Regions from separate parts of the Streptacidiphilus sp. MAP5-3 genome, predicted to be linked through region 1. Evidence: riboswitches for the same ligand, from Rfam matches in the RefSeq annotation. Region 1 holds a riboswitch; each other region holds the start of a gene.

Region 1 (2,257 bases):
CGGCCCGTCCGGGTGCGCGAGCCCGTCCCGCTCGCGCACCCGAACCGGTCGTCGTCAGACGGTGCGGCCCAGCGCGTCGGCGTCGGCCAGTATTCGGCGTCGGCTCACCGCAAGCCACCGCGCAGCTGCGGCGACGCCCCCGGCCTCGGCAAGCGCGTGAAGGACCAACAGGCGCTTGGGATCGAGTTCCATGCACGCATCACATCACGGCGCAGGCGTGAGCAGTCCGCGAGCGTACGACGGATCCGAGGACGGATCCGTCGTACCGAGCACAGTGAACGCACGTGCCTAGATGTGCCGCATCGCGTAGATCGTGCCGACCGTCGCCATGGGCTCGAAGCGGACGAAGGCGCCGGTGTGCGGGGCGTGGAGGATATAGCCGTTGCCCGCGTACATCCCGACGTGCTCGCCGCCGTTGAAGAAGACCAGGTCACCCACCCGCAGGTCGGCCACCGAGGTGACCGGGGTCCCGTAGGTGAGCTGGGAGTAGGTGTCCCGGCCCAGCTGGTAGCCGGCCTGGGCGTAGGACCACATCATCAGACCCGAGCAGTCGAACTGGTCCGGTCCGTCATAACTCCAGTGGTACGGCAGGCCGATGCGTGTCTTGGCCGCGGCGAACGCCGCCATCTCGATCGAGTCGCCGGGCGTCGCGCCGCTGAGGTTCGGGGTCGTGGTGCTGCCCTGGGAGCCGCCGCCGGTCAACGTCGCACGCTGGGCGGCGGTGACGGAGTCGAGGAGCTTCTGGGTCTGTGCGACCTTCTGCATGACCGCGGCCTTGGCCGCCGCGGCCTGCTGCAGCATGGCGTCGAGTCGGCCCAGCTCCGACTCCGCCTGGGCCTTCTCCGTGTCGAGGATCTTCTCCTCCGCCTGGAGCTGGGCCAGCTGGTCGGTCTGGCTCTGGCTCACCTCGTCCATGGTGGACGCCTTGGCGAGGAAGTCGTCCGGGCTCGCACTGAGCAGCAGCTGAACGGTCGGATCGACGCTGCCGTTCGCGTACTGCGTCGCGGCCAAGGTGCCGACGCCCTCCAGCAGGACGTTCACCTTGGCCTGCTCCCTGGCGATCTCGTCCTGGAGCACGGACACCTTCTGCTGGAGCTGTTGGGCCTGCTCCTGGACCTGGTCGTAGCTCTGGACCGCTTTGTCGGTCTCGTTGTTGAGCTGGTCGAGCTGCGCCTTGAGCTGGCCGGTGGACGGTGTGGGCGCGGCCTGGGCGGCCTGCGCGGAGAGCACGACGCCGGTGGCCGCCGCAGCGGTGACGAGGGTGACGCGGGCGCGACTGGGCGCCTTGGCACGACGGTGGGACGCCACGACGGGCGGACTCCGTTCTTCCTTGTCCGCCTACCGGGTGAGCTGACGGGTTCGGACCGGAAGAGTGGCCCTACGACGTCTCACCACCACGCGCTTCCGCCGGTGGCCCTGACGCCGATTCACCCCGGGAACGTGGTTCCCCGGCTCCGACCGCGCGGCTCGCAGGTCCCGCCTCTGGGAACCCCCGCGCCGCAGGTCGAACTCGGCGGGACCGTCACGGCCCCCCGAACGGGTGGTCGACTGCGCAACGGTTCGATCCAGAACCATAGTTGTCGGATCGTCATGAAATCAATATCGGGACGAGAGAAACAGGTGGTACTCCCGAAAGCAGTGTCAACCAGGCGGGTTGCCGGTGACGCCGGGGCCGAAGGGGGTGACCGAGAAGAGGTTGTCGCAGTTGGTCACCTGGCCCGGGAAGACCAACGAGGCGCGGCTGCCAGGCGGGTAGATCCGCATCGAGGTGGAGGTGGGGAGGCACTCGCTCGGGTTGTTGGTCTGCCGGTTGACGGTGTGGATGGTGTCGCTGGCCGACGCGCCCGGCGCGAGGACGACAGGGCTGTACCCGATGTGCTCGTACGTCGCGGGCGCGCCGATCTGGGCGCCGTGGGCGTCCAGCATGGACAGCCCGGGATAGCCGGTGACGTGACAGGGCGCCGAGCTGTGGTTGGTAACCACCAGGTAGGAGTAGATCTGACCCGCGCCCGCGTTCCCGCTGCCGAGCGCCGCGCTGAGCTGCGAGGCCGTGCAGAGCGGCGTCCCGCCTCCGGAACCGGAACCGGACCCCGTGGAGCCGGGTGCGGGTGTCGCGGAGACGCTCGCCTGCGCTGTGGGCGGCGAGGTGGGCGTGCTCGACGACGTGGGGCTGGGCGCCTGGGTCGGCACGGCGCTCGGGGACGCGCTCGGGCTGGGGCTCGTGCTGACCGGAGCGGGGGTGGGCACGGCCTGGGTC
Region 2 (2,257 bases), on a different contig from region 1:
CGCGCGAGGCGCAGAGCCTGCTGGTCGGGCTGGCCCTGGTCGGGGCAATGCCGGTCGCCGCCGGGGCCACTGTCTTCGCCCAGGGCAGCGAGGGCAACGCGACGCTCACGCTCGGCCTGGTCGTGGGCAGCACGATGCTGAGCCCGCTCACCATCCCGCTCGGTCTGCACCTCGGCGGATTCCTGGCCTCCGGTCCGTACGCGGCCGACCTGCATCGTGTGGCCGAGCACGCGTGCAGCGCGTTCGCCGTCCTGGCGGTCGTGCTGCCGTGCGCGGCAGGGTTGCTGACGGGTCGCCTGCTGCCGTCCGGCGCGGCGCGGGAGCGCTGGCTGCCGGCGGTGAAGGCGGTCAACCTGCTGGTCGTGGTGACCCTCAGCTACACCAACGCCTGCGGCGCGCTGCGTCAGGTGATCGAGCGTCCTGATCCGGACTTCCTGGTGCTGGTGGTCGTCGCGGCGGCGGCGATGTGCGCGGGCTCGTTCCTGATCGGGTGGGTGCTGGCGGTCCGGCTCGGGGTTCCGCGGGCGGACGCCATCGCGTTGACGTACGCGTCGGGCATGAACAACAGCAGTGCGAGCGCGGTCGTCGCGGCCACCAGGATGCCCGGCAACCCGGCGGTGCTGTTGCCGATCCTGGCATACAGCCTGCTCCAGAAGGTGCTGGCGGGCTCCGTCGGCGCACTTGTCCGAAATGACCGACTTGATGACGAAGGTTCAGCTGGAGGCGCTGCCGTCCCAACTGCACCCCGGGAAGTACTTGGTTTCAGACGGCTTTAGTATTAACTTTCAATAACAGTACGCGCGGCCGTCGCGCGGATCGCCTAATCCTCACGGAGCCGGGGACCCACGTACCCCGGGGTGAATCGGCCTCACAGCCGTAGGAGACCGCCCTCTCCGAACCCGTCAGCTAACCCGGTCGGCGAAGGGACGGAAAGGAGCACGCCAGTCATGGCGTCATACCCGGTCGAGACCGTCGCCGAGCCTACGGCCACGGTGCCGCGCCAGCGCGGTGCCGCACTGGGCCTCGCGGCCATGGCGGTCGGTGCCAGCAGCGTCATCGGGCTGGCCGGTCCCGCCCTCGCGGCGGACCACTCCGAGCACGGTGGCCCCACCGGCACGATGCGGCTCCAGGACGACGAGCAGGTTCCGGCCAGCCACGGCTCGGACGCCGGTGTGGCCCTTGCGGACCGCATCCTCGCCCAGGCCGTCCCGCAGCGCGCCGCCGAGAACACCGCCCGCAGGGAGGCCGCGAGCGCGGCCACCGCGAAGGCGCAGGCGGTCGAACGCGCCCGCCTGGCGGAGTCGTTGGTGGCCCCCCTCACCGCGGTCCACAGCGACACAGGCCGTGGCGCGGTGGGCTCCTACTGGGCCCACCTGCACGCCGGCCTCGACCTCGCGGCCCCGGCGGGCACGGCGGTCCGCGCGATGGGCACCGGCACGATCACCGAGGCAGGCTGGGCGGGCAGCTACGGCTACCGCGTCGTCCAGACCCTGCCGGACGGCACGGAGATCTGGTACTGCCACCTCTCCGCGATCACGGTCGCGGGCGGCGGTTCGGTTGCAGCGGGCCAGCCGCTGGGTCGCGTGGGCGCGACGGCCAGCTCCACCGGCCCCCACCTCCACCTCGAGATCCGCCCGGACGGCGCCGAGCCAGTCGACCCCACGGCGTGGCTCGCTTCGCGAGGCGTGAACCTCTAGAAGCTTTCTGCAGCTGAGGTAGTTGCACCGTCTCAGGCTGCGCAGGCGGGGAAGTTGCACTATTCAGGGGCGCGGGGAACTGCGCGAGAGACCACCCCATGCGGATGACTCAGTTCGTTGAGGACCATCTGCCCCGAGTGGCTTGTCGCGCAGTTCCCCGCGCCCTGAATCGTGAAACTTCCTGCGGGAGCGCGGGCTCAGCTGGTCGCGCCCACGCGGCGGAGCCGCAGATCAGCAGAGCCCCGCGCCCCAGGGGTGTTGCCACGCCCCCTGCTTCTGACTTCTGGTCGACTACTTCCGGTCCGCCAGGGCCCAGGACGCTGCCGCCATGCCCGTGGCCACCGTCAGAACGGACGGCCAGGCGCCGATCTTCTTCGCCAGCGGGTGGGAGCCGGCGAACGCCGCCGCGTAGAGGCCGCCGAGCGCGGCGGCCGTGCGCGGGCCCGCGGACTTGCGCCACTGCAGAGCCGCTGCGCCGCCCGCCGCGGCGAGAGCGACCCCGCCGAGTTCCCTCCGCTTCGTCGCGCGGGCGACGGCAAAGCCGCCGATGAGTCCGCTCG
Region 3 (2,257 bases), on a different contig from region 1:
TTCCGCACCTGCCCAGGACACCGACCCACCACGAAGGAGGACACTCCCGTACGGCCGTCCGAGTGAGGCGGGGTGAGCCGGGGTGAACGCGAACGGGCCCCGCTCCGGATCGGAGCGGGGCCCGTGGCACGCGACATGAGCCGCGATCAGATGTGACGCATCGCGTAGATGCTGCCGACCGTGTCGATCGACTCGTAGCGGACGTCCGCGCCCGTGTGCGGGGCGTGCAGGATCATCCCGTTGCCCGCGTACATGCCGACGTGCGAGTCGTCGTTGAAGAAGACGAGGTCACCCACCTGCAGGTCGGCCGTGGAGCTGACCGCCGTGCCGGCGTCGATCTGGTCGTAGGTGGTGCGGCCGATGGAGACGCCCGCCTGCGCGTAGGCCCACTGCATCAGGCCGGAGCAGTCGAAGGAGCTCGGGCCGGTCGCGCCCCAGACGTAGGGCGAGCCGATACGGGTCTGCGCCGCGGCGAAGGCGGCGGCCTCCACCGAGTTGCCCGCCGTGGACGAGCCGAGGTTGACCGAGCCGCCGGAGCTGCCGGAGTTGGCCTTGGCGGCGGCGGCCTCCGCGGCCTGGTTGGCGGCGGCCTGCGCACGGGCAACGGCGGCCTGCTGGGCCGCGGTCATCGAGTTCAGCAGCGCCTGGGTCTGCGCGATCTTCTGCTGGACCTGCGACTTCTGCGCGGACAACTGCTTGTTGGTGGCCTGGATCTGCTGGAGCGCCTGCTCGGCCTGGGCCTTCTGGCCGCCCAGGGCCTGCTCGGCGGTCTTGAGCGCCTGGATCTGGCTCGCCTGGCTGTCCGTGACCTGGCCCAGCGAGGAGGCCTTGGTGAGGTAGTCCGTCGGGCTCGAGGAGAGGAGCAGCTGGACGGTCGGGTCGACGGCGCCGTCCGCGTACTGCTGGTTCGCGATCTCGCCGACCGACTCGAGCTTGGTGTTGACGTCCGCCTGCTGACGGGCGATCTGCTGCTGCAGAGTGTTGACCTTGCCCTGCTGCTGCTGGAGCTCCGACTGGGCCTGGTCGTACTTCTGGATCGCGGTGTCGGACTCGACGTTGAGCTGCTGGAGCTGGGCCTGAAGCTGGCTGATGGTCGGCTTCGGCGCTGCCTGCGCCGTCTGGGCCGAGACCGCCACCGCGGTGGCGGCGGCTGCCGTGAGAACGGTTATGCGGGTACGACTGGGGGACTTGGGACGACGATGGGACGCCACGAAGGCGACACTCCTTCTTCCTACGTCCGCCTACCGGGTGAGCTGACGGGTTCGGACCAGGAAGTAGGCCCTACGACGCTTCATCGGTCCGGATTCACACCGGCCGACCGGGCGCCGATTCACCCCGAGGAAGGTGGGTCCCCGGCTCCGACTCGACGGCTTCCCCAGTTGGGCCGCCCTGGGTGCCGGATGGCCCTGCCGCGTCGTCGAACTCGACGGTAACCGCCGCTGTCGCCCGGGATGGGCGAACGCCTGCGCGGAGGTTCGGCCCATGACCCTAGTGACCGAACCGTGATCAGTTCAAATCCTTGTCAGAAAAAACACGAGTCACTTACGACGACTCGTCACCCAGGGGACACAACGTAGCCACGCCATGACCAACGGCCATGACATGGGGGCCAATTCGGTCATTCGCCCGCAGGATGAGGCGATTTCGTGCGCATGACCTGTGAGTGGATTCACAGATCCGTCGGCGCGCCACATTCCGGCGCGTCAGCTGACGCACCGGAACACTGACAGACGAGATCACATGCGGCGGATCGCGACAATCGAGCCGAAGTAGGACAACGGCTGCACCGAGACGTCGTAGCCGTACTCCGGCGCGTTGAGCAGCATGCCGTTTCCGGCGTACAGGCCGACGTGGCCGCCCTGCTCCAGGACGATGATGTCGCCGGGCTGTGCGTCGGCCAGGCTCGCCACCGGCGAACCCACCGACTCGTCGGAGTAGGAGGAGTGCGGCAGCGAGACGCCCGCCTGGCCGTACGCCCACATGACCAGGCCCGAGCAGTCGAAGCCGGACGGGGTCGAACCACCCCACAGGTAGGGGGTCTTGCCGATCCACTGCTCGGCCGCCAGCATCGCGGTGCGCGCCGTGGAGGAGATGCCGCTCAGGTCGATGGTGCCGTTCCAGTTGCTGGTGGAGCCACCGCTACCGTAACCGCCGCCGTTATTGGCGTTGTTGACCGCGGCCTGCTCGGCGGCAGTCAGCGTGCTGAGGATCGACTGCGCGTGGGCCAGCTTGGCCAGCGCCTCCGACTTCGCCGCGC

What was found. A riboswitch is a leader RNA that binds a small molecule or an ion and turns the genes downstream of it on or off. The one in region 1 is predicted to bind cyclic di-AMP.
Region 2: another riboswitch for cyclic di-AMP. It lies ahead of ABH928_RS25880 (M23 family metallopeptidase); the one in region 1 lies ahead of ABH928_RS23955 (NlpC/P60 family protein).
Region 3: another riboswitch for cyclic di-AMP. It lies ahead of ABH928_RS11060 (NlpC/P60 family protein); the one in region 1 lies ahead of ABH928_RS23955 (NlpC/P60 family protein).

What each region holds. Positions count from the first base shown of each region.
Region 1 is NZ_JBGCCL010000017.1:101,820-104,076, forward strand. It holds gene ABH928_RS23950 (hypothetical protein) at 55-192, opposite strand; gene ABH928_RS23955 (NlpC/P60 family protein) at 289-1,308, opposite strand; cyclic di-AMP (ydaO/yuaA leader) riboswitch at 1,321-1,478, opposite strand; gene ABH928_RS23960 (DUF4232 domain-containing protein) at 1,642-2,257, opposite strand, start outside.
Region 2 is NZ_JBGCCL010000020.1:105,364-107,620, forward strand. It holds gene ABH928_RS25875 (bile acid:sodium symporter family protein) at 1-776, shown strand, start outside; cyclic di-AMP (ydaO/yuaA leader) riboswitch at 808-935, shown strand; gene ABH928_RS25880 (M23 family metallopeptidase) at 948-1,697, shown strand; gene ABH928_RS25885 (hypothetical protein) at 1,989-2,257, opposite strand, start outside.
Region 3 is NZ_JBGCCL010000005.1:209,324-211,580, forward strand. It holds gene ABH928_RS11060 (NlpC/P60 family protein) at 147-1,211, opposite strand; cyclic di-AMP (ydaO/yuaA leader) riboswitch at 1,223-1,379, opposite strand; gene ABH928_RS11065 (NlpC/P60 family protein) at 1,737-2,257, opposite strand, start outside.